DNA from 4 places in the Ensifer sp. GW101-20A05 genome. Region 4 is predicted to be linked to each of the others. Evidence: predicted binding sites of a transcription regulator. Region 4 holds the regulator's gene; each other region holds the start of a gene.

Region 1 (7,820 bases), on a different contig from region 4:
CGACACCGTCACGTATGCCGGCGTTTGCGCCTCGATCGAGAAGCAGCCGCACAGCGGCCGGCTGCCCGTTGACCACGGCGAACGCCAGTGGCGTCATCCAATCCTGTTGCGGTTCCGGACGGCCGCGCCCCCGGTACCTTCCGAACGGCGTTTCGAGCAACTCTGGCTCCCGATCGAGGATTTCGGCAACCCATTCGACCATGCCGAAGGCCGCGGCCGCGAAGATATCCAGCGGCTGCTCCTTCAGGAAGCGCACCATCTCGGCCTTGCCGTTGTACTCGGCCCAGCCGATCGGCGGCGCATGGTGGTAGGGATCACGGGCCGTTGAATTGGCACCGTGATCGAGCAACAGCTTCGCCATATCAACATTGCCGTGCAGTGCCGCCTCGTGCAGCGGCGTGCGCGATGTCATGCGGTTGACGTCGAAGCCGAGCGACAACATGAGCGTGGCTTCGGCGCGCCTGTCGTCACCCGCCGCCTCGTGCAGAAGCGCCGGATGCGCGGTCTGCGCGCGTGTGGTCAGCGTCGGATCCGCATTAACGAGCGCCCTCGCCTCATCGGCCTTCATTTCTGAGATAGCCCGGGCCAGCCGGTCGACATCGTCGAGCGGCGCTTGCGTTGCCCCGCGCGAAACAAGAAACGCAGCCAGCGCCGCATCACCGCCGAGCTCTGCCCATTGATAGGGCGTCCGGCCCTTGATGGGACGATTGACGTCGGCACCATGCTCGACCAGCAGGCGCACGCGCTCGCCCATGCGTTTTTCAAGCGCCCAGGCGAGCTGGTAGTCGAAAACGCGTTCGCCGTTTTCAAGGAAGCCGCCATCGTTGCGAACCAGCCAATTGTTCCGATCGTTGGCGCCAAGGCCATAGTCGAGCAAAAGCTTGAGGCACGTGTTGTCCGGCTCGAACATCCGGTTGTAGAGCGCCTGGCTGTCATTGGCCCGGGCACCGGCATCCAGCAATAGTCGCGCGAAAGCGACGCAATCCGGATGTTGCGGCTGCCGCTCGGGGCCGGCCTCGCCTTCGCCGAAGACGCCCGTCAGCGCCGTGAAACGGTACTGGCCGTCGTCGAGCCAATGCGCATCGGGATTGGCACCCCGTTCGATCAGGCGTCGGCCGGCGGGCAGAGAGGAGTGGCCGGGAACCCGGGCATAGGCAGCGTAGAGCAACGGCTCCCAGTCATACGGCCCGCCGCGTTTGCCCACGAGTTTCGGATCGCGATCGAGCCAGCGGTCAATTGCCTCTGCGTCGCCGAGCGCGGCTGCAACGTGGATGCTGTCGCCGGCGATTTCGGGATGTTCATCCAGCAGTGCAAGCGCCTGGGTGAACCGCTCGGGATCAGCGGCTATGTCACCGAAGTAGGAGACGGTCGCCAGAGACAGAAAGCGGTTTGCAAGCTGCTCGGTTGCAGGTGCATTGATCCCGGATTTCTCAAGATGCCGCTTCAGCCGTGTCCAGCTCGAAAAGCCGAACTCGCGGGCGAGCACCAGTTGCGCATCCTGGAGCCCCATTGCAGCGGGATCGGAAAAATAGGGAAGCGCCCGCTGCCTTGCACTGGCATCGCCAGCCTTCACGGCTTTCAGAAAAGCCTTGGCCTGCTTGCGGATCGTTTCGAGGGTAAGGTTCGCGGGAAGATCGCGCGCGCGCATGAAAGACCTCCTTTCATTCACGTCCGGTATCCGCGCCCACAGACTGAAAAGAGGTGTGGCAACCAAGTTCAGTGAGACAGGTGGGCCTTGCCCTTCCCGCGGATCGGATGCGCCCTGCGAACGAGGTCATCGCTAGCACGACGCCCTTATACTTGTCCAGCGCGCTCAGCTTTCAGGCTGATACCGAACGAAGGCGAAGCGATCGCCTGACGGCGACCAGTTGGGAACGTTGATGGTTCCCTGCCCGCCGAAAAGTTCGAACAGGATGCGCGGGTTGCCGCCGTCCATATCCATCAGCCGCAGGCGGACATCGAGATCCCTCGGATGATCGAAAACATCACCGTCATAGGAGAGCACCAGCAGATGCTTCCCATCCGGCGACGGATGCGGAAACCAATCGCCATAGGGGCTGTCGGTGATGCGCGTGACGTCACTGCCATCCGGCCGCACGCGCCAGATCTGCATGCGTCCGGTGCGGCTGGAGTTGAAATAGATCCATTCGCCATCCGCCGACCAGTCGGGCCCGTCGTTGCGACCTTCTCCGTGGGTCAGCCGCTGCTCCTCGCCGCCGTCAACCGAAATCGTGTAGATGTCGAAGACTTGGTCACGGATGCCGCAATAGGTCACCCTTCGGCCATCCGGCGACCAGCCGTGCCAATAGGACGGCAGATTGCGGGTGACGAGTCGCGGCGTGCCGCCTCTAGCCGGCAGCAGGTAGATCGCCGACTTGCCGAACTCGGTCTTGTCGCTGATCGCGATGGTGCCGCCATCCGGCGATATTCCATGATCGTTGTTGCAGAGCGTGGCAAATCCGGTGTCGATCTCCACCGGCTCCGAACCGTCGAAGCCGAGGCGATAGAGACGGCCATCGCCGTTGATGACCAGATGCGTGCCGTCCCGCGACCAGTTCGGCGCCTCGACCAGCCTGTCGGTCTGCCAGACGACGCGCGTTTCACCGGTAACGATGTCATAGGTCTCTATGGAACTGCGCATCCCTTTCTCCCGCCACAACCAAGGCAGCTATTTGCGTTCTTCGCCTCTCGGCAGCGTCGCCGAGACCTTGGCGCAGATCGACTGCATCAAATTGGAATTGCGTTGGTCTCGCCAGGTCGAGACGACGCCCCAGGCCAACAGCAGAAGGATGCAGACGAAGGCCACGCCGACGATGGCGCTACTGCCGCTTGCAAGACCATAGATGCCGAAGACCGCCGGCGTCGCGAAATAGGCGATCTGCGCCGAGAGCTGCCGGCCAGCAGAAACGTCGCTCAGCGACCACAGCCGGATCAGCCGGATTTCCTCGTCCGTGAACTCCGGACAGCTTTCCTTGCCGTCCCGCCCTTGGCCGAACGCGCTCATCGGCTACCCTCGATCGCGGAAGCGGTTGGTGATCGGGTACCGCCGGTCGCGGCCGAAATTCTTCTTGGTGATCTTGACGCCCGGCGCCGATTGCCGCCGCTTGTATTCGGCAATGTAGAGCAGGTGTTCGACCCGGTGAACCGTCGCCTCGTCATGGCCACGGGCGACGATCTCGTCCGTCCCCATTTCCTTTTCCACCAGGCATTCGAGAATGTCGTCGAGTACCGGATAGGGCGGCAACGAATCCTGGTCCGTCTGGTTGGGACGCAATTCAGCCGAAGGCGCTTTGTCGATAATATTTGGGGGAATGACGACGCCAGAGGGGCCAAGCGCGCCCGGCGGAACCGTGGTGTTGCGCCAGCGCGAAATCGCATAGACCTCCATCTTGTAGAGATCCTTGATCGGATTGAAGCCGCCGTTCATGTCGCCATAGAGCGTGGCATAGCCGACCGACATTTCCGACTTGTTGCCCGTCGTCACCACCATCGAGCCGAACTTGTTGGAGATCGCCATCAGGATGGTGCCGCGGGTACGGCTCTGCAGGTTCTCCTCGGTGATGCCGGATTCGGTCCCCTCGAACATGTCGGAGAGCGCGCTTAAGAACCCTTCGACCGGCTCGGAGATCGGCACGATATCGTAGCGGCAGCCGAGCGCTGCGGCACATTCCTTGGCGTCCTTCAGCGATTCCTGCGAGGTGTAGCGATAGGGCAGCATGACGGTGCGCACCCGCTCCTCGCCGAGCGCATCGACCGCCAGCGCCGCGCAGATCGCGGAATCGATACCGCCGGAAAGGCCGAGTACGACGTTCTTGAAGCCGTTTTTGTTCACATAGTCACGGAAGCCGAGCATGCAGGCGCGGTAGTCCGCCTCCTCGCGCTCCGGCAGGCGCGACTGCAGCCCGCTTTCGCAATGCCAGCCGCTTTCGCCCTTCTTCCATTCGACGATCGAAATCGCCTCTTCGAACTGGCTCATCTGGAAGGCGAGAGACTTGTCGGTGTTGAAGGCGAAGCTTGCGCCGTCGAACACCAGTTCGTCCTGGCCGCCGAGCTGGTTGGCATAGATCATCGGCAGGCCGGTCTCGAGCACCTGCTTGAGGACCACCTGGTGGCGCACATCCACCTTGCCACGAAAATAGGGCGAACCGTTCGGCGACAGCAGGATTTCCGCGCCGCTTTCCGCTAGTGTCTCGCAAACGCCGAGATCGCCCCAGATGTCCTCGCAGATCGGAATGCCGATGCGCACGCCGCGGAAATTCACCGGGCCCGGCATCTCGCCCTGGTCGAAGACGCGCTTCTCGTCGAACTCGCCATAGTTCGGCAGATCGACCTTGTCGCGGAACGCGATCACCTTGCCATCGTCAAGCACGGCCACCGAATTGTGCCGGCCGGTCTTGGCCTGGCGCGGGAAGCCGATGATGACGCCCGGGCCGCCGTCCGCCGTTTCGCTCGCGAGCTTCTCGACCGCCTGGAGGCAGGCCTTCAGGAATGCCGGCTTCAGCACGAGATCTTCGGGCGGATAGCCGGAAATGAACAGCTCCGTCAAAAGCAGGAGATCGGCGCCCTGGCGCGCCGCATCGGCACGCGCCTCACGCGCCTTGGCCAGGTTTCCGGCGATGTCGCCCACCGTCGGATTGAGCTGGGCGATTGCGATGCGCAGGAGCGAGGGGGCGATCTTGTGAGCGGTCATGAGCGGGCCTGTCGGTCTGTTCTGAGCGATTGCGTCTGACTTTCGCAATGTTCTTTAGCGCAATCCGCCGGAAAATACCCACAGGCAATCGCCGCTCCGCGAAAAAAACCGAAAAATTCTGTCTTTCCCGGTTCTTATGAAGGGCCGTTGCAGCGCCCTCACGCGACGAAAAGCTGTTCCCAAACCCCGTTAAGAAACCATTCATCCCCTGTTCAAAATGACGGGCGTATGACAGTTACACGACACATTTATGAAACTGGAGAACATGTTGGCTAGTATCGATTCCGCTGTCGCGAGAGGTTCGCGCGTCTATGTCGATAGACCCGGCTTCACCGCACGGCACGCCAAGACGCTTGCGGCCACCCGCAGCGCATTGTTCTCCCTTTTTGTCGCAGCCGCTCTCGTCTTCGCCGTCGAGCTGATCGTGCGCCAGTCGATGGCCGATACGCTCGCCTATATGCTCGACCCGACGCGCCCGGCGCTGACGACTGTCGGTGCATTCTTCCTGATGCTGCTGGCCGTCGACGGCATTTTCGGTCGCGAACATAAGTCGGCCGTGGTGATTGCGCCGCTCGCCATCATACCCGCCGTCGTCTGCCAGCAGAAGCAGGTCTTCCTGTCCGATCCGCTTTATCCGACCGATTTCCTGTTCGGCCGCCAGATCATGGAATTGATGCCGGTGCTGGTGAAGGACCGCCCCTGGACCGCCGTCGGCATCGTCGTCGGCCTCATCGCCGCCGTTGCCGCCATCGGCCTCTTGCTGCGCTACGCCTGGCGCAATTTCCCCAAGCTGACGCGCCGCGAGCGCATCGCTCGTGCGGCCTTTGCGCTGCCGCTGCTCTTCGCCTTCTGGCACATCATGGATTACAACCAGTTCTCCTGGATCCGTGATCGCCTGAAGGTCATCCCCATCATGTGGGACCAGACCGAGAACTATAAGCACAACGGCTTTGCGCTTGCCTTCGCCATCAACCTGCCGATGGCCAATGTCAGCGCGCCCGCTGGCTACATGGCCGACGCCATCGATCGCATTCCGGTGAAGCCGCTTCCGGCTGGCACCTCGCACCGCGGCAAGCCCGACGTCATCGTGCTGATGAGCGAATCCTTCTGGGATCCGACCCGCCTGCCCAACGTCAAGCTCTCGCCCGATCCGATGCCGACGATCCGCGAGATGCAGTCGGGCAACGTCTTCTCGCCGGAATTCGGCGGCATGACCGCCAATGTCGAGTTCGAGGCGCTGACCGGCTTCTCCAACGCCTTCCTGCCCTATGGCAGCATTCCGTACCAGCAGTACATCCGCAACCCGATCCCGTCGCTCGCTACCTTCTTCCGTGGCGAAGGCTATGTCTCGCGCGCCATCCATCCCTTCCAGAGCTGGTTCTGGAACCGTACCGCCGTCTACAAGGCCTTCGGTTTCGACACCTTCAAGTCGGAAGAGAACATGCCGCCGATGCAGAAGCGCGGCATCTTTGCCTCGGACGAGTCGCTGACGCATGAGATCATCCGCCAGGCCGACGCCATGGACGATCCGTTCTTCTTCTTTGCGGTGACACTGCAGGGCCATGGCCCCTATGAGGCAAACCGCTATGCCAAGAACACCATCAAGGTCGAAGGCAACCTGCCCGAAAGCGACCGGCAGGTGCTGGAAACCTATGCTCAAGGCATCAAGGAAGCCGACGAGAGCCTGAAGAAGCTGATGGACTGGGCAAAGAAGCGCGATCGCGAAACGATCATCGTGCTGTTCGGCGACCACCTGCCGCCGCTCAACACGGTCTATACCAGCACCGGCTTCATGAAGGGCGTCACGGCGGAGCGCAAGGGCTCGAAGGACCAGATGAAGGCGCAGCACGAAACGCCGCTCGTCGTCTGGTCGAACAAAACAGGCCCGAGAAAGAACGTCGGCACGATCAGCCCGGCCTTCCTCTCCTACCAGATCCTCAAGCAGTCCGGCTACGAGCACCCCTATTACACCGGGTTCCTCGGCAAGGTTCATGACCAATACCGGGTCGTCGACCGCTACATGCTGATCCGCAGGAACGGCAAGGAAGTCGCCGAGTGGTCGCGCCAGCCGAAGGTGCCGGCTCTCTTGCGTGACTATCGCTTCCTGCAGCACGACATGATGTTTGGAGACCGCTTCTCGACCGACCGGTTCTTCAAGTCCCACGCCGACCTCTTCGCAAGCGCGGCCGAGACCCACTGAACCACGAGCGCCGGACCGGCCACACCCGGTCCGGCTCTTCATGCTCTCGGTCGGCCAGATTTTTCCGCGACGCAAAACCGCCACGCACATTTGCTGGAAATGCTCTAGATTTTCTCCGGTCAACCCCGGAGATCGCCATGCCGCATTTCAACAACATCTCGCACCAGTTCTTCGGCAAGCCGCTCAGCGAACTCGGCGAGATCGAGCGCCGCATCCTCGCCTACGCCCGCGAGCGGCGCACGCTGACCACCGATACCAATGCGGCCTTCGCTGCCGAGCAAACCTTAGGCGACAGGCTCGCCGACAACATTGCCCGCGTTGGCGGCTCCTGGAGCTTCATCGTCACCTTCTGCAGTTTTCTCGTCTGCTGGGTCATCGTGAACTCGGTGCTGTTGGTGACCGGAGCGTTCGACCCCTACCCCTACATCTTTCTCAACCTCGTGCTTTCCATGCTTGCCGCACTGCAGGCCCCAATCATCATGATGTCGCAGAACCGTCAGGCCGAACGCGACCGCTTCGCAGCGTCCAAGGACTACGAGGTCAATCTCAAGTCGGAAGTCGAACTGATCGCCCTGCATCACAAGGTCGACGACGTGTTGCTGCGTGAGATTTCGGAACTGCGTGCCGACCTCGCAACGCTCAACCGCCAGCTCGAGCACTACCGTCCAGCACCCGGGCAGGACTGACCGAACACCCACGACACGCAGGATCAGATCCCGCGGTGCCGCGGCGTAGCGCGGGCGCCCACACCCCCGCTTCGCTGCCATCGGCAACTTATTGGAGTATGAAAAAATTAATATTTGAGGACCATCTTATGGGTGCAGGGACATTCGAAAAAAAATACAGCAACGTGGGTACGCGGAGATGCTGCAATGTCCAACTTCAAGCGCCTTTTCGGCGGCCGAGACGGCGCCGCTGCAATCGAATTCG
Region 2 (7,820 bases), on a different contig from region 4:
AACGGTGCCTTCGATGGCGGCAATGGCCTTCATGCGCTGAAGCAGGTCGTTAGTCACTTCCCAGGCGACGGCAACGGCGAAGACCGAGCCGATGCGATGGGGTTCGGCAATGCGCTCGCCCGGGCATCCCATGCGGCGGAACATGCGCTCCAGGAACACGTCGGTGACCGTGACGATGTGGCTGATGCCGGAGGCGAGACCGAGTTCGCCGACACCGCACATCAACTCGGCGGCGGCGATCGTCACCTGATTGGAGGCGCGGTCCTGCGAAATCTCAGGCTCAATGCAGAAGCGGCTCGATTCCCACACCGAGGCGCTGCGGATTTCCGGATTGTCGCCGAGCAGGATCGGGAAGGTATCGTCCAGCATGTTGGGACCGAGCGTCGGCAGCAGCCTCAGCGAGCCACGCAGCCGGCCGTCGGGAGCGTAGGACAGCACGTAGAGCGGGTTCGCCGTGTCGTAGTTGTCGATTTCCCATGCGCCGTCCGTCTGAACGTCCCATTTCAGGAAATCGTGGAAGACCCGCTTGCGCAGCCGGAACATGTCGTCGACGGCCCGCGGGTGCTGTGCTCGGGTCTTTCCGTTCAGGATCCTGATCATCTTTTTCTCCATCCTTGTCTTGGGATGGGCGGATGCTGTCAGGCTGGCGGCGGTCGCGTAACTGTCGGTAGTGACAGTTTAAATCAGCGATATTTCCCACTAGATTTCGAGGGGTTTTGGGAGGGCCTTGGCGCGAGCTGCGTCAAACGGTGGGGATCAGTGCATGGCGGACGGCTTGGGCGACGGCTTGCGTGTTGGAGACGACATTCAGCTTGCGCCTCGCATTGGTCATGAAGAAGCGCACGGTGCGTTCGGAAATGCCGAGGATAGTGGCGATTTCCCAATAGCTCTTGCCGGCGGCGGCCCAGGTCAAAACCTCGGTTTCGCGACCGGTGAGGCGCATGTCACGCGCCGAAAGGCCGCCGGCCATTGCGCCATGTTCCAGCATGGCCGCATGGAAGAGATTCGCGGCGAGCTGGAAATCGCGCAGATGTTGGCGCCGATAGGCCGTCCATTCGTCGGCCGGCATGTTGACGTTGATTGCCAGCAGCGCCGTCCGACCTGCGGGCGATGGCAGCGGCAAGGCAACGCCCTCGGTGGAAATGCCGATTTCCTGCGCGGCCTGGAACAAAGGCTCGCATTCCGGGAACCGATGTCGCGCCATCGTCCATTCCACCGGGCGCACGCCGCCAAGCGCGAGCTTCAGGATCGGATCGATTCGGTGAAGGCCGCGCGAACGGTAGATCTCGGCGGCATAGGCGCCGAAGGTGTGATGCAGGCGGCAGATCTTGAGCTCGTCCGCATAGGGCTCGGCTTCGAGGTACAGGAGATGGGCAATGCGGAACGTGCGGCGCATCAGCGTAAAGAAATGAGCGGGCTCGACACAGCCCCCGCCTTCCAGGATTTCCAGCATGTCGAGGACAGCCTGCTGCTCAGTCATGCCACAACACCGAATCTCGTCCGAAGCCACAGCATGGTTAGAGGTTCACCTTTTGTCCAGCGCAAACTTACCCGTTTGGTGTGTGATGCCAATTTTGCAATTTTCGATTGCCGGTTCTTGCGACCGGATCGCGCGAGCGGGCAGCAGAGGATGATTCCGCTGTGATTCTCGGGCGATAGAGCGTCGCGCTCAACAATTGCGCGACGTCTGGATATGGCATTGGGGGCGCCGGTCTGGCGCCTGATATCTGCGAAGATCGAAGGCGATCTCCGCGGTATCATGTCAGCCCGGATGGCTGGCTTCGACGACCGCGAGGGCCGCCATGTTGACGACACCCCGCGATGTGACCGAAGGCGAAAGGATGTGCGCGGGAAGCGCCGAACCCAGCAGGATCGGACCGACATGCAGGCTGTCGGTCATGGTCTTGACGACGCCGAGCGTGATGTTGGCGGCATCGAGATTGGGGAAGACCAGGAGGTTGGCTTCGCCCGGCAGGCTGCTGTCCGGCATGACGCGTTGGCGCAGCGCTTCCGAGATCGCCGCATCGCCGTGCATTTCGCCGTCGACTTCGAGATCGGGTGCGAGTTCGCGCACGAGCTGAAGCGCCTTGCGCATCTTGGTGGCGCTTTCCGAATCGCGCGAACCGAAGTTCGAATGCGAGACGAGCGCTGCACGCGGGGTGATGCCGAAGCGGCGGATTTCCTGCGCGGCCATGACGGTTGTCTGCGCGATCTCCTCGGCGCTCGGGCAGTAGCTGACATAGGTGTCGGTGAAGAAGGTCGCGCCGCGCTGCGAGATCAGCAGGCTGAGCGCCGAGAAGTCGAGCACGCCTTCACGCTTGCCGATGATCTGCGAAACGTCGCGCATGTGCCTGGAGTACCGGCCTTCGACGCCGCAGATCAGCGCATCGGCTTCGCCGCGCTTGACTGCAAGCGCACCGATCACCGTCGTATTGGTGCGCACGATCGTACGGGCCGCTTCCGGGATGACGCCGAGGCGTCCGACAAGGGCGAAGTAATCCTCGACATAGTCGCGGTAGCGCGGATCGCCTTCGGGGTTCACCACTTCGAAATCGACATCCGGACGGATGCGCAGGCCATAACGGCGCAGGCGCGTCTCGATAATTTGCGGACGCCCGATCAGGATCGGCCGGGCCGTGCTTTCTTCCAGCAGCACCTGGGCGGCGCGCAGCACGCGCTCGTCTTCGCCCTCGGCAAAGATCACGCGGTTTTTCTGGGCGTTCTTCGCGGCGGCAAACACCGGCTTCATGATGAAGCCCGAGCGGAATACGAAGCGGTTCAGCTTGTCGAGATAGGCGTCATAATCCTGGATAGGACGGGTGGCGACGCCGCTTTCCTCGGCCGCCTTGGCGACGGCCGGCGCGATGCGCAGGATGAGACGCTGATCGAAGGGCGAGGGGATCAGGTAGTCGGGGCCGAAGACCGGGGTTTCGCCGGAATAGGCGCGGGCGGCAACGTCGGACGGCTCCTCGCGGGCAAGACCGGCAATGGCGCGGACCGCCGCCATCTTCATTTCTTCGTTGATCGTGCTTGCGCCGCAATCGAGCGCGCCGCGGAAGATGTGCGGGAAGCACAGAACGTTGTTGACCTGGTTCGGGAAGTCCGAGCGGCCGGTGCAGATCATCGCATCCGGGCGGGCGGCACGGGCCTCTTCCGGCATGATTTCCGGCGTCGGGTTGGCAAGCGCCATGATCAGCGGCTTTTCGGCCATCTGCACCAGCAGTTCCGGCTTCAGGACGCCGGCAGCGGAAAGGCCGAGGAAGACGTCTGCGCCGCCGATGCTGTCGGCGAGCACGCGGTTGTCGCTCTCCTGGGCGTAGATGGACTTCCACTCGTCCATCAGCACTTCGCGGCCCTTGTAGACGAGGCCCTCGAGGTCGTGGACCCAGATGTTCTCGCGCTTGGCGCCGAGGATGACGAGCAGATTGAGGCAGGCGAGTGCCGCCGCACCGGCGCCCGACGTCACGATCTTCGCCTTGGCGATATCCTTGCCGGCGAGTTCCAGGCCGTTGAGGATGGCGGCGGCAACGATGATCGCCGTTCCGTGCTGGTCGTCATGGAAGACCGGGATCTGCATCTTTTCACGCAGCTGGCGCTCAACCTCGAAACATTCCGGTGCCTTGATGTCTTCAAGGTTGATGCCGCCGAAGGTCGGCTCCAGCGCCGAGATCACGTCGACCATGCGCTCGATGCTCGAGGCGTCGATCTCGATGTCGAAGACGTCGATGCCGGCGAACTTCTTGAAAAGGACGGCCTTGCCTTCCATCACCGGCTTGGAGGCGAGCGGCCCGATATTGCCGAGACCGAGCACGGCCGTGCCGTTGGAGATGACGGCGACCAGGTTGGCGCGCGCCGTGTAGTCGGCGGCCGTTTCCGGGTTGTCGCGGATGGCGATGCATGGCGCGGCCACGCCGGGCGAATAGGCGAGTGCCAGATCGCGCTGGTTGCCGAGCGGCTTGGTGGGCTGGATTTCGAGCTTTCCCGGGCGCGGGTAACGGTGGAAGAAAAGGGCCTGCTGGTCGATGTCGCCGCTGGCCGGACCGATGTGGGATTTCGTCTTGTCGCCCGTGTTCATGCTCTCACATTCCTCATTCGTGGTCGTGCCTTTTGGCATGAATTCGGAGCGAGGTACAGTTTTGCCGTGCTGATTTCAGCAGCCAGACCGGCGGCAAGGCGCTCATGTCATCTTCCTGAAACACGAGTCTGGTTTTCACGGGGGCAGGAAGCGTAATTAAAGACGAGGCTGGCATGACGGCGCAGCAAGACAAGTCCGTACGAAAGCTCAGGACGTTGTTCATCTCCGACGTCCATCTCGGGTCGAAGGCCGCCAAGACGGACTTCCTGCTCGATTTCCTGCGGCATCACGAAGCGGAGACGATTGTGCTGGTCGGCGACATCGTCGACGGCTGGAGGCTGAAGCGCAGCTGGTACTGGCCGCAGAACTGCAACGACGTCGTCCAGAAGCTTCTGCGCAAGGCCCGCAAGGGCACCCGCATCGTCTATATCCCCGGCAATCACGACGAGTTCCTGCGCGATTTTCCCGGCGTGCACTTCGGCGGCATCGAGGTGGCGCAGCGCTACATGCATGAGGGTGCGGACGGCCGCAACTATCTGGTGCTGCATGGCGACGAATTCGACGTGGTGGTGCGCAATGCCCGTGTGCTCGCCTATCTCGGCGACTGGGCCTATGACACGGCGATCGCCATCAATATCGGCCTGGCCGCCATTCGCCGGCGCCTCGGCATGCCCTATTGGTCGTTCTCCTCCTGGGCCAAGCTCCAGGTGAAGCATGCCGTCAACTTCATCGGCGAGTTCCAGAAGGTGGTTGCCGAGGAAGCCCGTCGCCACGACGCTCAAGGGGTGATCTGCGGCCACATCCACCATGCCGTCATCGAGGACATCGGCGATATCCGCTACATCAATACCGGTGACTGGGTGGAAAGCTGCACGGCGATTGCCGAGCATCACGATGGCACGATGGAACTCATCACCTGGCATCAGATGCGCGGTGGCGCCCTTGAGGGCGACGCCTCTGGTGAAGCCGACAAGCTGCTTGCCCAATTGCTGACCCAGCGCGCAGCCTGAACCTCCAGGGCGACAGACCGGCTCTGTCGCGAAAACTAGGTTATGGCGAGGCATGCCAGGGCTGTGCTAGAGATTGAGCACAGCCATCAGGTCAGCCGATGATTCCCTCCTCAGCGCCCGCATCCGTGGGCCCTCCGCCGCGCCATTTCGCGCTTCGCATAGCCTTGCTCTTTTGCGCGCCGTTGATCGTGAACGGCTTCGCGATGCCGTATTTTCCGATGTGGCTCAGCACGCTCTCGATGAGCGACTTCGAGATCGGCGTCGTGCTGGCGCTGCCGATGTTCGTGCGCGTCATCACCGCGCCGATCGCCGGCGTCATCGCCGACCGCCTCGGCGAGCGGACGATCGTGCTGATCTGGTCTGGCTTCCTGTCGCTCGCAACCGCTCTGGTGTTGTTCTATTTCCGCGACTTCTGGCCGGTGCTGGTCATCTACACGCTGCAATCGGCGGTCTATTCGCCCTATGTGCCGATCGTCGAGGCGATCGCGCTTTCTGGCGTCCGCCGCTGGGGCTTCGACTACGCCCACATGCGGCTCTGGGGCTCGGTCGCCTTCATCGGCGCAACCATGCTCGGTGGCTGGATGGTCGGCATATTCGGCAGCGACATGGTGCTGCCGGCGATGGCGATCGGTTTCGGCCTGACGATTGCCATGGCCTATGCGGCGCCGCGCGTCGGCAAGCCGCGCCGGCCGTCGCCGATCACCGCGCTCACCGAGCCGCCGCCGAAGTCGCTCAAGCAGCTCGACCTGCAGCTGCTCCTGATCGGGGTGACGCTGGTCAATGCCAGCCACGCGATGCTTTTCGCCTTCTCGGCGATCTACTGGCAGCACATCGGCTACAGCGGCACCGAGATCGGCCTGCTCTGGAGCGCGGGCGTGGCCGCCGAAGTGACGATGTTCATCTTCGCCAAGGCGATCAGCCGCCGTTTCAGCGTCTGGGTGATGATCCTGTCGGGCTGTTCGCTCGCCGTGGTGCGCTGGATCATCTTCCCGATGGATCTCGGTTTCAGCGGCTACTTCGTGCTCCAGTGCTTCCACGCCTTCACCTATGCGATCATGCACACCGGCATGCAGCACAAGTTGGTCGAGCGGGTGGTGGAATCCCAGGAAGCGTCCGCCCAGGGGCTCTACTTCTTCTATACCGGCATCTTCACCGCGATCTTGACGTTCCTATCAGGCTACTTCTACGCCTGGTACGGCGTGAACGGCTTCTATTCGATGTCGGTCGTCGCCTTTGCCGGCTGCTGCTTCGCGATTGCCGCCTGGTATCTTCAGCCCCAGAGACGCGGCTCCGGCGGGAAGACGAGCGAAGCCTCGTAGCGCAGGCCCGGTGTGCGGTCTTCGGCGAGCAGCAGCGGCCCGTCGAGATCGACGAAATCGGCGCCCTGGGCAACCAGGATCGCCGGGGCCATCGCTAGCGAACTGCCGACCATGCAGCCGACCATGATCTTGAGGCCGAGGGATACGGCGTCATCACGCATGCGCAACGCCTCGGTGAGGCCGCCGGTCTTGTCGAGCTTGATATTGACCGCGTCATAACGGCCGACGAGCGCGGCAAGGTCCTCGGTCGCGTGCACGCTTTCATCCGCGCAGATCGGCACGGGGCGGGCGATCGTCGCCAGCGCCTCGTCGCGCCCGGCGGGCAGCGGCTGTTCGATCAGGTCGATCCGTTCCTCGGCGCAGATTGCGAAATGATAGGCGAGGGTTTCGGGCGTCCAACCCTCATTGGCATCGAGGATGATGCGGCTCTCGGGCGCGCCCGCCCGCACGGCGCGGATACGCGCGGCATCGTCCGGTGTGCCGACCTTGATCTTGAGGAGTGCGCGGTGGGCATATTTCGCCGCCTGTTCGCGCATGGTGTCTGGCTCGGCGAGCGATAACGTGTAGGCGGTGGTCAGTGCGTCGGGTGAGGCTATGCCCGCAAGCGCATGAACAGGCTTGTTTTTCTGTTTGGCCTCCAGGTCCCACAATGCGCAATCGACGGCATTTCGTGCGGCGCCTGGTTTCATCTGGCGCTGCAGTTCGACACGGGTCAGGCCAGCCTCGATGCGCGGGCGAATGGAAGCGATCTCGGCCAACACTGAATCGATCGTTTCACCGTAGCGGCCGTAGGGCACGCACTCGCCGGAACCGGTGTGGGTGCCGTCACTGATTCGGCAAGTAACGACGCTCGCCGTCGTCTTGGAGCCGCGCGAGATCGTAAAGGTGCCTGCGATCGGGAAATGTTCCACCGCTGCATCGAGAGAAAGTGACATGAAAACGTCTCCGGCCTGCATTCTGAAGGGCTGGTATCGCCACCGGTCGAAGGTTCGGGTGACAGCAACGATACGAGCGGTTATGACGGTGTAAGGATTTACGAATCTTTACGGCGGCGCGCGTTGAGATGCGCAAAGTTCGCTGTAACACTTTAGGCCCGCTGCATAAATTTGTCCTGAGACCGACCCCGATCCAGGGAATTATGCAGTCGAAATTCGGGAAAACAGAAGCCACGTGTCGCAACCTGCCCGCAAGATGACCGCTGATGTCGCGCTGGCCGAAAGTGGTGGCGAGCGAAGCTATGTCTTCACCGGCGTCTGGCGGCATGAAACAGCCGAGGCGATGGCGGCGAAGCTGGACCAGCTCGCGCGCAAGGGTGACAGCGCCGCTCAGTTCGACCTCTCCGGCGTGACCGCGATGGATACGGCCGGGGCCTGGATCATCCGCCGCTTCGTGACCCGTGTCGTCGGGCCGTCCAGA
Region 3 (7,820 bases), on a different contig from region 4:
GCCTCACCGGGTTGGCGTCGGGGGCCAGCACAATCTTCAGGGCGTGGCCGTCCTTCGTGCTGATCTCCAACTCGCTCGCGCCGGAAGCGCCAATCCAGGTGGTCAGAGTGGAGATGAGAGCCGGATCGGAGAAGTCAACGATCCCGGATCTGCCTGACGAGCGGTCACGCCTTGACACCGGCTTCCTCCCTCAAACGTTTTTCAAGATGATGGATATCGACGCAGCCCTGCATGAAGTCAGGATCGGCAAAAATCCTTTCGTGCAGCGGAAGGTTCGTGGAAATGCCCTCGATCCTGGTTTCGGACAGGGCGACCTGCATGCGCCGGATCGCGTCGTCGCGGGTCGGCGCATGGACGATCAGCTTGGCGATCAGGGAATCATAGTACGGGGAAACCCGGTATCCGGCCGAGACATGGGTATCGACGCGAATGCCCGGTCCGCTTGGAAAACGAACCGCTGAAATGCGACCGGGAGCGGCCACGAAAGTGGTCGGGTCCTCTGCATTGATACGGCATTCGAAGGCGTGTCCTTGCGCCTCTCCGCGGAAACGGCGCGTGTCGAGCACGTCGCCCTGGGCCGAACGCAGCTGCTCGTGCACGAGATCGACGCCGGCTGTCGCCTCCGTCACGGGATGTTCGACCTGCAGCCGGGTGTTCATTTCGATGAAGTAGAACTCGCCGTGCTCGTAAAGAAACTCGAAGGTCCCAACCCCACGATAACCGATCTGCCGGCAGGCTTCAGCACAGCGCGCGCCGATCCTCTCTGCGAGTTCCGGTGCGATACCGGGTGCCGGCGCCTCCTCGACGACCTTCTGGTGCCGTCGCTGAACGGAGCAATCGCGATGACCAACCCACACGGCATTGCCGTGATTGTCGCAGAGCACCTGGAATTCGACATGGCGCGGGTGCTCGAGAAACTTTTCCACGTAGAGCTCAGGCTTGCCGAAGGCCCGGCGCGCCTCCTCGCGCGTGATCGCGACCGCATCGGCCATATCGGCGCCATCGCGCACGACGCGCATGCCCCGGCCGCCGCCGCCGCCGGCCGCTTTGACGATGACCGGGTAGCCAATGGCCTCGGCGATGGTGCGCACGGCCCCCACGTCATCAGGTAGAGGTTCGCCCGGTCCCGGCACACAAGGGACGCCGGCCACCATCATCGCGCGCTTGGCGGCGATCTTGTCGCCCATGATGCGGATCGCCGAGGCCGGAGGGCCGACGAAAACCAGCCCGGCCTTTTCGACTGCTTCGGCGAAATCGGCATTCTCCGAGAGAAAACCGTAACCGGGATGGATCGCCTCCGCGCCGGTCACACCCGCCGCAAGGAGGATCGCCGCCTGGTTGAGATAGCTCCTTGTTGGTGCCGACGGTCCGATCGAAAGTGGACCACCTTCGCCCGGTGCTGCCGCGCCAGCCCTATCCGCCTCGGATGCAACACGGATCGCGCGAAGGCCGAGTTCCTTGCAGGCCCGTTCGATCCGCACGGCGATTTCTCCGCGATTGGCGATGAGGACGGACTGGAATGGATGGCCGATTTTCCGGGAGGCCTCGAAAGACGCGTCCATCACCCGATCTCCACGAGCGGGTCGCCGAAGGCGACCTCCTGGCCGTCCTCAAAGAAGATGCGCTTGACGATGCCGCCGAACGGAGCCGATATAGTCGTGAAGACCTTCATCGCCTCCACGATGCAAAGAGCTTGCCCCACTTCTACCGGCTCGCCTGCCGCCACCATTGGAGCGGATCCCGGGCTGGTTGACTGATGTACGATGCCTGAGGTCGAAGCACGAACAAGCTGCGTTTGCGGCTGGTCGTCCAACCTTGGCGACTCGACCGTCGATGGCGTTGCCTGCACTGTGGTTGGGATTTCCAGGTTGGCTACCCGAGCCGGATTGCGAATGACGACAGTCGTGTCCGCATCGCTGACTGTCAGCTCCGAGACACGCGAACGCCCGACAAAGTCGAGAAGCGTCTTGATCTTTTGCAGATCCATTGTTTTCCCCACGGAACGAAGATCACCGGGGTGCGGCCCTGAGAGCCTTGATCCGTCCGGTGCAGTTGGGGAAATCTTACACAGCATCCTGTTTGATGGGGGCAGACAAACTTTGAATAGAGAGACCACCGCTCCGTCTCCCGCTGCTCCACGAGGACTCGAGTTGGTCTCGAAGATCACAGATAATCCGGGCCGCTGTCACAACATCGTCACGAAACACACGAACAACTCGCTGCGTATAGATGGCGGAGGCTCAGATGGACTACTTCAGGCGCTTCACCTTTTTGTTCGCGACACCCGCCTTCGACAGCGAGGACCTGGAGGGGGCCCGCTACCACCAAATCGTCGAGGAGATCGAACGATCCGGTTTCGAGGTGGTGCGCGCGCGCAATCTCGAAGACGCTGAAATCGCCGTCCAGACGGACGCGGCCATCGGCTGCATGATGGTCGATTGGGGCAAGAAGGGTATGGAGGGCAAGACAGCCTCCCTCATCAATCTGATGCGCCGTCGCGGCCTCGAATTCCCCATCATTCTCTTGATCCGCCGCAAGCGCTTCGAGGATGTACCGGTCGAAGTGCTCGACTTCATCGACGGCTATGTCTTCCTGTCCGAGGAGACCCCTGCCTTCATCGCAAAGAACCTCATCAGCCGCCTCAAGCAGTACGCCGAGACGATGAAGACACCTTTCTTTGGCGCGCTGGTGGATTACGCCGAGGAAGGCAACCAGCTCTGGACATGTCCCGGCCATAATGGCGGCGTGTTCTATAGCCGCAGCCCGGTCGGACGCGTGTTTATGGAGCATCTGGGCGAAGCGGTATTCCGCGACGATCTCGACAATTCCGTGCTCGACCTCGGCGATCTCCTGACCCATGAGGGCCCGGCGCTCGCGGCGCAGAAGGAGGCCGCCAAGATTTTTGGCGCGGAGAAGACTTATTTCGTCCTCAACGGCACCTCGACCTCCAACAAGGTCGCGCTCTCCGCGCTCGTCACCGACGGCGACCTGGTTCTGTTCGACCGCAACAACCACAAGGCAGCGCATCACGGCGCGCTGATGATCTCCGGCGGTATCCCGGTCTATGTGCCGACCGCGCGAAACGCCCATGGCCTCATAGGGCCCATGGACATTGGCTCTCTGAACGAGGAGACGCTGCGGCAGCGCATCCGCACCCACCCATTGGTCAAAGACCCCAACGCCTGGCAAAAGCCGCGCCCGTTTCGGGTGGCGGTGGTGGAACAGTGCACCTATGACGGCACGATCCACAATGCGGAGATGATCCTGAAGGCCATCGGGCATCTGTGCGACTACATCCTGTTCGATGAGGCCTGGGCGGGCTTCATGAAGTTTCATCCGCTCTATGCCGGACGTTTTGCCATGGGCCTTGCAGAACTCGGACCCGAAGCGCCGGGCATCATCGCCACGCAATCCACGCACAAGCAGCTTGCGAGCTTTTCACAGGCTTCGCAGATCCACATGAAGGATCGGCACATCACCGGCCAGAAGCGGCGGGTCGAACACCGGCGCTTCAATGAGAGCTTCATGCAGCACGCGTCGACATCGCCCTTCTATCCGCTCTTCGCCTCCCTGGACGTCGGTGCGCAGATGATGAAGGGCCGCTCTGGCGAAGTGCTGTGGGACGATACGATCCGCCTCGGCATCGAACTGCGCAAGAAGATACGGGCTGTTCGTCGGGAGTTCGAGGAGAAGGAGCGTCGGCCCGAGCGCCGCTGGTTTTTCGAGCCCTTCGTGCCGGACCGTGTGGCGATGCCGGATGTGGCAAGCCCTGGAGCGGTGCACGACGTGCCCTGGGAGAGTGTTGCCACCGATCAGCTCGCCACAAACCCGGCCTTCTGGCACCTCGCCCCAGGTGCTGCGTGGCACGGCTTTTCCGATATGGCCCCGGGCTTCGCAATGACCGATCCCAACAAACTCACGCTGCTCACGCCCGGATTCGACAGGGCGACCGGCGCATATACCGAGCACGGCATTCCGGCGCCGATTGTCGCGCAATACTTGCGTGAAAACCGGATCGTCGCGGAAAAGAACGACCTGAATTCCCTGCTGTTCCTGCTCACGCCCGGCGTCGAGGCAAGCAAGGCGGGCACGTTGATCAGCGGCCTCGTCGCCTTCAAGAGGCTTCATGACGACAATGCGCCCCTGGAAGAGGCAATCCCGGAATTCTATCGCCGCCGACCCGGTCGTTACGCTGGCGTGCGGTTGCGCGACCTGTGCGGCGACATGCATCGCTTCTTCCGCGACGCCAATGTCAGCGCGCTGCAGGCGAAGCAATTTTCCGAACCGCACCTGCCTGATATTGCCCTTTCGCCCCACGACGCGGCGCGCTGCCTCGTGCGCAACGATGTAGACTATCTTCCGATCGACGCCATCGCCGGGCGGATCGCAACGACGCCTTTCGTCGTCTATCCGCCGGGGATCGCCACCATCGTGCCGGGCGAGCGGTTGACCGAGCGAGCGCAGCCGATGATCGACTATCTCAAGATGTTCGAAGCCTGTTTCAACACGTTTCCCGGCTTTGACGTTGAGATCCAAGGTCTCTACCGTGAAACGGACGCATCGGGCCGCGTACGACTTCATACCTACGTCGTCGCCGAATAGGATTTAGGAAATTCGGATCCCTCATGCAGCAGGACAAGTCAATTGTCATTCGCCCGTCGCGGGACGGCGACGTGGACGCGATGCTGGCGATCTATCGCCGCCACATTCGCCGCGGCATCGAGGAGGGTGTGGACGAGGGCGACACGCCGCAGCCGGACGATCTGCGCGAGCGGCGGAAGAACTTGAAGAGCCGCCGCTTCCCGCACCTTGTCGCGATCAAGGAGGGCGCAGTGGTCGGCTACGCCTATGTCGTACTGTTTCGCAAGCGACCTGCCTACCGCTATACCGTCAAGCACTCGATCTATGTTCATCACGAGCATCTGGGCCAGGGCATCGGAGGTCTGCTGATGCGCGGCCTGATCGACGCTTGTGCGGCAGCCGGCTTCCGGCAGATGATCGGCTATATCGATGCCGAGAATGTTGCCTCGCTGTCGCTGCACGAACGGTTCAACTTCGTTCGCGTTGGCCTCCTGCAGGGGGTAGCCTATCGCTACGGGCGCTGGGCGGACAGCGTCATGGTCCAACGCTCGCTCGGCACCGGCGCGACGACACCACCGCCTCCCCCGCCCCTCTCCACCCGTTGACGATCGAAGTTCGAAAACCCGGTGGGCTGCGCCCGCTTGAGCCCCCGCCGAGAGGCGGCCGCGACTCCCCGACCTTCATTCAGCACTCGATCTCTGACGCCGGCTAAAAGCCTTTGCGTAAACTGAGGGTGTCTTTCCGACATAACCAGAGAACGCACTTGAAAACGCGGAGATTGAACCGAAAGCAGTCTCCTTTATGGAACGACCCTCCTTGCGCAGAAGCTCCAGCGCCCGGTTCATCCGCTGTCCACAGGTGTACTCCCGCCAGCTTTGGCCAAGCTAGGCCTCTAGATGACGACGCAACGTCCGTTCCGACATGCCGGCGTACTCTGCCACCTCAGGCAAAGTAACCCTCGTGCGTGACCAGCCTCCGGAAGAGATGGCACTTCATGGTGCGTTGTAACGGATCCAGAAATCGAGAGGGCCGCACAGCCGGGTCATGCGCGGAGCCGCCCAAACAAGCCTGACTACCAGATGGGTGTTTCCCGATCGCCAGGCCGCATTTCTCAAAACCTTCGCGTGCGCAAGCTGGTTGGGCCATAGCGGTGCTCGAGGAGGCCGCCCCATGGTCCCGCCGTTCTGTCGCTCAGAGCATGATATCACCCTCGCCCTCCGGACCTGGTTCGACGAGTTCGATCAGCACATTGTCCGGCCCCTTCAGATAGATAACCCGCCGCCCGGCCCAAGGGCCCTTCGCCACGACCTGTGGCAGGCCGAAGGCGGTCCAGCCATAGGGCGCCGCCATGCGCAGTATGGCATCGATGTCCCGCACCATGAGACCGATGTGCGATGCCCCGCTGTCGCACGCCTGGAAGGTGAGCGCCTTTCGCCCATGCGCTGTCTTGTACTCCAGAAGTTCGACGACATGCGGGCCCTTTGCCAGCATGGCGAGCTCAATGGACCCATCACGAACTCCTGTCACGTCACGAACGAAATCACGGTCCTCCAATAAATCCCTTCCGATGAGCTCAAAGCCGAGAATGTTGATCCAGAAGTTCAGCGACGTTTTTAGGGACGAGACGGTGACGCCGATATGATGGATCGCTATGCCTGATACGTCCTCAGGCATGGCCTCTGTCCTCCCGAAACAGATACAGCGCCTGTTGAATGGGCCGATCGGAGAAGGAGAAGAGCACACTGTCCTCGTCGCTCTCATGCCGCACTTCGTGCCACGAGGGCACGACGAAGATGTCGCGCTTGCCCCATTCGATCACGGTATCGCCGATATGCGATCGCCCGCGCCCTTCGATCGGTACGAAAACGGTGGCATCGGTCGAGCGGTAACGGGCGGTGGTAAACCCCTTTGGCAAGAGCTGGATGAAGGTGCCGATGGTCGCCATGGCGTGGTTGCCGGTGATCGGATTGGTGTAGCGCATCTTCAGTCCGTGACACGGATCCCAGGCATCGTGTCGGCGCATGCGTTCCAGTGCGTCGCGTGTGCGCTCGTAAGGGTAGTTGAAGACGGGGGACGTGCCTCCACCAACGCCATGGTCGACTGGCAGGAGGTTGGCACCGTAGCGGGCGTCGCTGTCGCCGATCGGGCGGTCGAGCGGCTGCTCGTCCCGGTCGAGATGTTCCGCGAACGAGGCGTCGAGGAACTGGACGATGGGGATGTCGAGCCCGTCGAGCCAGAAGATCGGCTCCGAGCTCTGGTTGCCGTGATCGTGCCAGGCCATCGGCGGGGTGATGATGAAATCGCCCTCGTGCATGATAGTCTTTTCGCCGTTGACCGTGGTATGAGCGCCGCTGCCTTCCAACACGAAGCGGAGCGCGCTTTGCGTATGGCGGTGGGCCGGGGCGACCTCGCCGGGAAGAACCAGCTGCACCCCGGCATAGAGGTCGGTGGTGATCTTCGATTGTCCGCGCAGGCCGGGATTTTCGAGCACGAGGACGCGCCGCTCGGCCTCTTTGGCGGTGATCAGCACGCCCGCTTCCAGGATCGCCTCGCGGATCGTCGGAAAGCTCCAATGCGCCGGGCGGCAGTGGCTGCGTGGCGTCGGTGTGACGAGATCGGCCAGCGACGTCCACAACGGCGTCATGTTGCTACGGCCAATCCGGTCGTAGAAGTCCTGACGCAGGGCCTCCGTCGAGGCGGTCGCGCGATGATCAGCCGACATTGACGCCTCCTGTCGCGATGGATTCGACCACAGCCTTGCCGCGAAGACGGATGGGAGCGGTTTCCTTGAGAAGCAGGATGACGACGATGCCGAGGCCGAGCGCATAGAGCGGGACCGCCGCGGCATGCTCGATGCCGTAATGTTTTGCGATGGTGCCGGCGATGGCGGGCGCAAAGCCGCCGCCGAAGATTTCACCGATGCCGATGACCATCCCGGAGCCCGTGGCCATCAGTCGAGCGGGCACGGATTCGGCCGTGATCGGACCGACCGTCAGCGTGAGGAGCGCATAAAGGCTGCCCATCGCCACCATCATGCAGAGGAAGAGGACGGTGACGTTCGCGCCTGCTCCGCCGAAAATCCAGAAGGCGCCGAAGGCCAGCACGGCCGACAGGAGCATGACGGGCTTGCGACCGACCCGATCGGACAGCGCTGGCAGCAGCAACGCGCCGATTGCCCCGCCAAAACCCATGGAGGAGAGGATGAAACCCATCTGGTCCATGTTGAGGTGCAGATGGTC
Region 4 (7,820 bases):
CCTTTCGGCGGCGCAGGCACTATTCCTATTTCGCGCCGCAATGTCAATAAAACCAAGCCTTGCAGTGCAACAGAGAAGCCCGTTTCCCGGCGGCGAAAAAATCGCCCGGAAGGGCTTGCAAAAATGCAACGCCAGCCGAGCAAGTTGGGGAAAACTACGAAATCGATTCGGCGTGAATCCCGGGACTCTTGCCACGGAGTCCGACGGTCAGTACGTTAACATTCAATTACTAGACGCATGCGGCGGACCTAGTCACCAAAAGAGTTATCGCGTTTGCAACCTCGGGATTCAACCGGGGTGCGGTGAGGGATTCTGCCATCCCCAACGCTGAGAACGGAGAGTGCAGAAATGAACTGGACTGACGAGCGGGTGGAGAAACTGAAGAAGCTTTGGTCCGAGGGCCTGAGCGCAAGCCAGATCGCGGCACAGCTCGGCGGCGTCAGCCGTAACGCTGTCATCGGCAAGGTTCATCGCCTGAGCCTTCCAGGCCGTGCCAAAGCCGGCGGCAGCACCACTGCGGCGGCCCGCCCGAAGCGGCCGACCTCGGCGCCGCGCGCTCCGAACTACGCCTCGCGCGTTTCGACCCGCACCGTTGCCCGTCCGTCCGGCGCCACCGTTCTCAAGGAAGAGATCGAAGTCGATCTCGTTGCCGAGCAGGATTTCAGCATCCAGACCGACGTGGTCGTGCCGATGTCGCGCCGCCTCGAGCTAACCCAGCTCACGGAACGCACCTGCAAGTGGCCGATCGGCGACCCGCTGAAGGAAGAGTTCCACTTCTGCGGCAACGATTCCCCGGAAGCTTCGCCCTATTGCAGCTTTCATGCGCGGCTTGCCTACCAGCCGTCCGCCGAGCGCCGTCGGATGCGCTAAGGATCCGCACAGGACCAAAACGAAAGGGGCCGATCGGCCCCTTTTTTATTGACTTCTGTTTGCCCTTCTCAGCTTTCGAGCGAGTAGCCGGCGCCGCGCACGGTGCGGATGACATCAGGCATGGTCGAGAAGTTCAGCGCCTTGCGCAGGCGGCCGACATGCACGTCGACGGTCCGCTCGTCGACATAGATGTCGTGGCCCCAGACGCCGTCCAGCAACTGCGAGCGCGAGAAGACACGGCCCGGAGAGGACATCAGGAACTCCAGCAGGCGGAACTCTGTCGGCCCCAGGCGAACTTCGCGGCTGCGGCGATGGACGCGATGGGTTTCCCGGTCGAGCTCGATGTCGCCGCAGCGCAGCAGCGTCGAGAGAACTTCGGGCTTCGCCCGGCGGAGCATCGCCTTGACGCGGGCCATCAGCTCCGGCGTGGAGAAGGGCTTGACCACATAGTCGTCGGCACCGGTCGCCAGACCGCGAACGCGCTCGCTTTCCTCGCCGCGCGCCGTCAGCATGATAATCGGCAGCCGCTCCGTCTCCGGGCGCTGGCGCAACCTACGGCAAAGCTCGATGCCGGAGACGCCAGGCAACATCCAGTCGAGGATCAGAAGGTCGGGCAGGCGTTCCTGTAGCCGGATCTCCGCCTCGTCACCCCTGAGGATCGTATCGACGTCGAAGCCTTCAGCTTCCAGATTGTAACGCAGCAGGACGCTCAGCGCCTCTTCGTCTTCGACCACGGCGATTTTTGGCAACATCAGGTAACGTCTCCTTACCGCGAGCGCCGCGCGGGTCCAGCGGACCGGCCGGCACTCAGACACTCTAAATCTGGAGCACATCCGCCGTTTTCAAAGGCGGGGCGAAAACCGCATGCTTCAGATACAGGAATTCGGGGCCGCGACCGAAGCCGCGACCGGATGATATTCATGGGGCATGCATTGCGAACGGCGCGTTTAACGCCAGAGCGGGATGAGGAAAAGTGTATGCGGTTGTCCCCCGCATCCCGCTCCAACCTTCTAGTCGTTGACCGAGCCCAACGTCGACGTGTTGTCATCCTTCGGGCGCTCGCCCTCCGGCTGGGCACCCGTCGCCATGTAATAGATCGTCTCGGCGATGTTGGTCGCGTGGTCGCCGATACGCTCGATGTTCTTGGCACAGAACAGAAGATGCGTGCAGGGCGTGATGTTGCGCGGATCTTCCATCATGTAGGTGAGCAACTCGCGGAACAGCGAGGTGTAGATCGCGTCGATCTCCTCGTCGCGCTCACGAATGCTGTTGGCCTTTTCCGGCGAACGCGACGCATAGACGTCGAGCACTTCCTTGAGCTGCACCAGAGCGAGCTCGGCGAGGTGCTCGAGACCGCGGGCGAGCTTGCGCGGGATGCCCGAACCGGCAACCGCGATCACGCGTTTGGCAGTGTTCTTGCCGAGGTCGCCGACACGCTCCAGGTCGGAGGCGATGCGGATCGACCCCATGATCTCGCGAAGGTCGGCGGCGACCGGCTGGCGCTTGGCGATCGTGACGATCGCCTTCTCGCCGATCTGACGCTCGGCATCATCGAGAACAGTGTCGTCCGAGATTACCTTTTGCGCCAGCGCCAGGTCGGAATTGACCAGAGCGCGGACGGATTCGGCGACCATCTGCTCGGCGAGACCGCCCATTTCCGAGATGCGGCGCGTCAGGTACTTCAGTTCTTCGTCATAGGCGGACATGATATGCATGGACATGATCGTCGATCCTTACGGGAGTGACTGTTGCAGCCGTGATTGGCCTCAGCCGAAGCGGCCCATGATGTAATCCTGGGTGCGCTGGTCATCCGGATTGGTGAACATCTTGTCGGTGTCGTTCTCCTCGACGAGATTGCCGAGGTGGAACATGGCGGTGCGCTGCGACACGCGGGCGGCCTGCTGCATCGAGTGGGTCACGATGACGATCGTGAAGTTCGTGCGCAGTTCATGGATGAGTTCCTCGACCTTGGCGGTCGCGATCGGGTCGAGTGCCGAGCAGGGCTCGTCCATGAGGATGACTTCCGGGCTGACGGCAACAGCGCGTGCGATGCAAAGGCGCTGCTGCTGACCACCGGAGAGGCCGGTGCCCGGCTCCTGCAGGCGGTCCTTCACCTCGTTCCACAAACCTGCCTTCTGCAGGCTGGTTTCGACGACCTCGTCAAAATCCGCCTTGGTGCGGGCAAGCCCGTGGATGCGCGGACCGTAGGCGACGTTGTCGTAGATCGACTTCGGGAACGGGTTCGGCTTCTGGAACACCATGCCGACGCGGGCGCGCAGCTCGACCACGTCAATGGTCGGGTCGTAGATGTCGTCCTCATCGAGCGTGATCTTGCCGGTGACGCGGCAGTTCTCGATGGTGTCGTTCATGCGGTTCAGCGTGCGCAGGAAGGTCGACTTGCCGCAGCCCGACGGACCGATCAGCGCCGTTACCGTGTTCTCGCGGATGTTGAGGTTGACGTCGAAAAGCGCCCGCTTCTCGCCGTAGTAGACCGACACATCCTTGCCGATCATCTTGAAGGGAACCGTGTTCATTTTCTGATCCAAGGCTTTCTCGACCGCTGCTTCTGACATGATGTTCATAGTAATTACCTCACTACCAACGGCGCTCAAAGCGACGTCGCAACAGAATGGCGCCAAGGTTCATGACGACGAGGAAGATGAGAAGAATGATGATCGCGCCGGAGGTGCGCTCGACGAAGGCGCGTTCCGCCTCGTTGGCCCACATGTAGATCTGCACCGGCAGCGCTGTCGACGGCTCCATCGGCGAACCGGGATAGTCGACGACGAAGGCGACCATGCCGATCAACAGCAACGGCGCGGTTTCGCCAAGCGCGTGGGCCAGGCCGATGATCGTACCGGTCAGAATGCCCGGCATGGCCAGCGGCAGAACGTGGTGGAAGATGGTCTGCATCTTCGAGGCACCGAGACCGAGCGCCGCCGAGCGGATGGACGGCGGGACCGCCTTCAAGGCCGCGCGGGTGGCGATGATGATCGTCGGCAGGGTCATCAGCGTCAGCACGAAACCGCCGACGACCGCTGCCGAACGCGGCATGCCGGCAAAGTTGATGAAGACGGCGAGACCCAACAAACCGTAGACGATCGACGGAACGGCCGCGAGGTTGTTGATGTTGACCTCGATCAGGTCGGTGAGCCGGTTCTTCGGAGCGAACTCTTCGAGATAGATCGAGGCGGCAACGCCGATCGGCAACGACAGCACGAGCACGATCAGCATCATGTAGAACGAGCCAAGGGCGGCAACGCCGACGCCCGCCGCTTCAGGACGGCTGGAGGCGCCGAAGGTGAAGATGCCGGTGTTGAAGCTCTTCTTCAGGACGCCGGCGCTTGCGAGCTCGTTCATCCAGGTGACCTGCTGGTCCTTGACCTTGCGCTTGCTCTCTTCGACCTTGAGGTCGATCTGGCCCTTGTTGGCGGAGTCGATGTTGGCTTCGGCCAACAGCGTGACCGGAATGGTCTTGCCGACGATGGACGGATCCGCCACGACCATGTCGCGCAAGAGCGTACGGGAGCTCGCAGAAACCATGTCGGTCGCCTGCTTGACCAGCGGCCGTTTGGTCGCATCGATGCCGAGCTGCTTGACGAGCGCATCACGCACCAGCAGCGGATAGTTGGCGGTCATCAGTACCTTGCTGTCGGTCGTGCGTTCGCCGTTGGGGTCGATGACCTTTTCGGTGAATTCGATCGGCAGCGTGATCGTCGTCTGCTGGAACGCGGTGTAGCCGTTGGAAATGACGGTCCACAGCAGCAGCGCCAGGAAGAAGAGACCGGTGCTGATTGCCGCAATGCCGTAGGCGCGGAACCGGCGCTCGGCGGCATAGCGACGCTTGATGCCGATATCGCGCTTTGCGGATTCAGGACGGGCGGAGATCCGGACGGTCGGGGAAGCGATGTCGGTCATTCGTACTGTTCCCGGTATTTGCGCACGATGTAGAGCGCGTAAATGTTGAGGCCGAGCGTGATGACAAAGAGCGTGATGCCCAGCGCGAAGGCCACCAGCGTCTGCGGCGAGGTGAACTCGAGGTCGCCCGTCAACTGGTTGACGATCTTCACGGTCACCGTCGTCATCGGCTCGAAGGGATTGATCTGCATGCGGGCCGCGACACCGGCTGCCAGCACGACGATCATCGTCTCGCCGACGGCACGCGATGCGGTCAGAAGCAGCGCGCCGACAATGCCGGGAAGTGCTGCCGGGAGAATAACCTTCTTGACCGTTTCCGAGCGGGTGGCACCGAGACCGAGCGAGCCGTCACGCAATGCGCGCGGCACCTGGGTGATGATGTCGTCCGAGAGCGACGACACGAACGGGATCAGCATGATGCCCATGACGATGCCTGCGGTGACCACGCTCTGCGCCTGGATGAAGTTCTGGTAATTGCCGGTGGCAAGGCCGTTCAGCTGCGCCGAGATATCACGCAGGAACGGACCAACGGTCACGAGAGCGAAGAAACCGTAGACGATGGTCGGGATGCCGGCGAGCACTTCGAGCAGCGGCTTTGCGGTCGAACGCAAGCGCGGGCTTGCATACTCCGCCATGTAGATGGCTGCGAAGAGGCCGATCGGCACCGCAAAGAGCATCGCGACGAAGGCGATGTAGAGCGTGCCGGTGAGAAGCGGGACCAGGCCGAACTGACCGGAGGCGCCACCGCTGCCGGCAGCAGCGAAGCGCGGATCCCAGACCGTGCCGAAGAAGAATTCGAACGGCGAGACCATGGTGAAGAAGCGGCCGGCTTCCGACAGCATCGAGGCGACGATGCCGACCGTCGTCAGGATGGCGATGGAAGACGCGACGATCAGCGAGCCGAGAATGACCCGCTCGACCTGGTTGCGTGCACGGAAGCGGGTCGCGATGTTGCGGATGGCGTAGATGCCGCCGGCAATCGCGATCAACAGTACGGCCGCGGTCATCAGCCAGCGGTTGGCGGCGGCCATCGCGTTGAAATGCTGGGCGACGGTGACCATGTAGGGCTCGCCTTCGCCGGCCAGGGCGACGCCCTTGGCTGCGAGCGTCGAGCGGAGATTGGCGGCACCGCTTTGAAGTGCCGCAACCTCCTCGCCGCTCAGGCGCAGCAGACCACCGGCAACGGACTTGACCTGGCCGAGCGCGAGCTGAACCGCGGCGGTCCCCTGGCTCTGGACGGTGTCCGGCAGGGCCGCGCGCGTGCTCCCGTCAATATAGATAGGAGCGGCAATCAGCCAGGTGCCGAGAACGAGCGCCGCCGGCAGCATCGCCCAGATAGCGACGTAGCTGCCGTGATAGCCCGGCAAGGAATGAAGGTTGGAGAGCTTGCCGCCAGCCTGCGCCAGCGAACGTGCGCGACCGGCAAAATAGGCAATGAAACCAATAACAATAATTAGCAAAAGAAGGAGCGAGGTACTCATCCGCACGTCTCCCCGGTATCGCCCGCCATGGGCCGCCGGCAAATCGAATGAAGGCATGCCCCGGCGCGAAGGATATCGCGCCGGGGCTTGTCGTTATCAGAGCATGTTGCCGGCTGCGAAAGCCTTGCGGATTTCTTCGCGCTCGGCGTCCGGAGCAGCAACCAGGCCGTACTCGGCGAGCGGGCTGTCCGGGCCGATCATCTGGTCGTTGATGAAGAACTCAACATATTCCTTGAGGCCCGGGATAACGCCAAGGTGTGCCTTCTTGACGTAGAAGAACAGCGGGCGGGAAACCGGATACTCGCCGGAAGCGATCGTTTCGGTCGACGGTACGATGCCGTTGACGGTCGCGACCTTCAGCTTGTCGGCGTTGTTTTCGTAGAAGGACAGGCCGAAGACACCGATGCCGTTCTTGTTGGCAGCGATACGGGCGAGCGTCTCGGTGTAGTCGCCGTCGATGTCGACAGCCATGCCGTCCTTGCGGACCGCGACGCACTTGCTGTGCTGCTGCTTTTCATCGGTAACGGCAGCCTTGATGACGTCAACGGCGCCGGCGTTCTTGCAGCCTGCAGCCAGGATCTTCTCTTCGAAGACTTCGCGGGTGCCGTGCTTTTCGCCCGGGATGAAGGCGGCGATTTCAACTTCCGGAAGGGCGGAGTTGACTTCCGACCACTTCTTGTAAGGGTTGGCAACGAGCTTGCCGTCGACGACGACTTCAGCAGCGAGAGCCTTGTAGAGGTCTTCCGGCTTCAGGGCGAGGTCGGCATTGCCGGCGTCGGTCGCGAAGACGATACCGTCATAGCCGATCTTGACTTCCTGGATTTCGGTCACGCCAGCGGCCTTGCAGGCCTCGACTTCGCTGTCCTTGATCTTGCGCGAGGAGTTCGCGACGTCGATGGTGTCCGGGCCGACGCCCTTGCAGAATTCCTTCAGGCCGGCCGAGGAGCCGCCAGATTCAACGACCGGGGTCTTGAAGTCGGGGAAGGTCTCGCCGAACGTCTCGGCTACGATCTTGGCGTAGGGAAGAACGGTCGAGGAGCCAGCGACCTGAACCTGGTCACGGGCGGCGGCTGCGCCGGCAAATGCGGCAGACGCTACCAGCGCCGCGACAGTGAGTTTAAGAGCTTTCATAAAAGTTCTCCCGGAATGGGCTTGTGTTGGTGTGCGCCAAGCGTTGCAGCGCTCTTCGCCGTCTTATCGGCTGCCCCTAGTTAGCTGCCGATGGCCACACCTTTTATGTCAGTTTGACGAAACATTTATGACAGCTCATGTCATTGAAAATGCTAAGGGAAAATGAACGGTCCCGGGTTTTCCCGCGCCAATATGTCAGAACCGGACCGTAAAAGTCGTACCTTTGCCGATCTCAGAATGGATCAGCAGCCGGGCACGGTGCCGGGTGAGGATGTGCTTGACGATGGCAAGGCCCAATCCAGTGCCCTTTTTCGAGCGGCTCGCCTCGACATTGACCCGATAAAAACGCTCGGTAATGCGCGGGACATGCTCGGCGGGGATGCCCGGCCCATAGTCCTTCACGATCACCTCGGCCTGCGT

Evidence for each region. The regulator PhoB, encoded in region 4, activates phosphate uptake and scavenging genes when phosphate is short. The targets are predictions, from matches to a motif close to TGTCATNNANCTGTCAT.
Region 1: a site for PhoB is predicted at 4,919-4,935, ahead of AC070A_RS29495 (LTA synthase family protein). Genes of this name have one in related genera too.
Region 2: a site for PhoB is predicted at 4,181-4,197, ahead of AC070A_RS29425 (UDP-2,3-diacylglucosamine diphosphatase). Genes of this name have one in related genera too.
Region 3: a site for PhoB is predicted at 2,184-2,200, ahead of AC070A_RS26415 (Orn/Lys/Arg family decarboxylase). Genes of this name have one in related genera too.

What each region holds. Positions count from the first base shown of each region.
Region 1 covers NZ_JBWKZT010000018.1:33,424-41,243, forward strand. Annotated here, with positions in the region: gene AC070A_RS29475 (ankyrin repeat domain-containing protein) at 1-1,648, opposite strand, end outside; gene AC070A_RS29480 (TolB family protein) at 1,814-2,641, opposite strand; gene AC070A_RS29485 (hypothetical protein) at 2,669-3,004, opposite strand; gene AC070A_RS29490 (NAD+ synthase) at 3,008-4,690, opposite strand; gene AC070A_RS29495 (LTA synthase family protein) at 4,959-6,890, shown strand; gene AC070A_RS29500 (DUF1003 domain-containing protein) at 7,028-7,576, shown strand; gene AC070A_RS29505 (TadE/TadG family type IV pilus assembly protein) at 7,763-7,820, shown strand, end outside.
Region 2 covers NZ_JBWKZT010000018.1:18,043-25,862, reverse strand. Annotated here, with positions in the region: gene AC070A_RS29440 (acyl-homoserine-lactone synthase) at 1-600, opposite strand, end outside; gene AC070A_RS29435 (helix-turn-helix transcriptional regulator) at 743-1,480, opposite strand; gene AC070A_RS29430 (NADP-dependent malic enzyme) at 1,763-4,075, opposite strand; gene AC070A_RS29425 (UDP-2,3-diacylglucosamine diphosphatase) at 4,249-5,085, shown strand; gene AC070A_RS29420 (MFS transporter) at 5,184-6,404, shown strand; gene dgcA (N-acetyl-D-Glu racemase DgcA) at 6,356-7,339, opposite strand; gene AC070A_RS29410 (ABC transporter permease) at 7,596-7,820, shown strand, end outside.
Region 3 covers NZ_JBWKZT010000013.1:111,551-119,370, reverse strand. Annotated here, with positions in the region: gene AC070A_RS26430 (biotin/lipoyl attachment domain-containing protein) at 1-178, opposite strand, end outside; gene AC070A_RS26425 (acetyl-CoA carboxylase biotin carboxylase subunit) at 165-1,562, opposite strand; gene AC070A_RS26420 (acetyl-CoA carboxylase biotin carboxyl carrier protein) at 1,562-1,987, opposite strand; gene AC070A_RS26415 (Orn/Lys/Arg family decarboxylase) at 2,245-4,602, shown strand; gene AC070A_RS26410 (GNAT family N-acetyltransferase) at 4,626-5,186, shown strand; gene AC070A_RS26405 (VOC family protein) at 5,773-6,255, opposite strand; gene gtdA (gentisate 1,2-dioxygenase) at 6,248-7,303, opposite strand; gene AC070A_RS26395 (MFS transporter) at 7,293-7,820, opposite strand, start outside.
Region 4 covers NZ_JBWKZT010000003.1:458,665-466,484, reverse strand. Annotated here, with positions in the region: gene AC070A_RS11475 (GcrA family cell cycle regulator) at 349-870, shown strand; gene phoB (phosphate regulon transcriptional regulator PhoB) at 939-1,622, opposite strand; gene phoU (phosphate signaling complex protein PhoU) at 1,881-2,594, opposite strand; gene pstB (phosphate ABC transporter ATP-binding protein PstB) at 2,637-3,452, opposite strand; gene pstA (phosphate ABC transporter permease PstA) at 3,466-4,788, opposite strand; gene pstC (phosphate ABC transporter permease subunit PstC) at 4,785-6,269, opposite strand; gene AC070A_RS11445 (substrate-binding domain-containing protein) at 6,366-7,400, opposite strand; gene phoR (phosphate regulon sensor histidine kinase PhoR) at 7,596-7,820, opposite strand, start outside.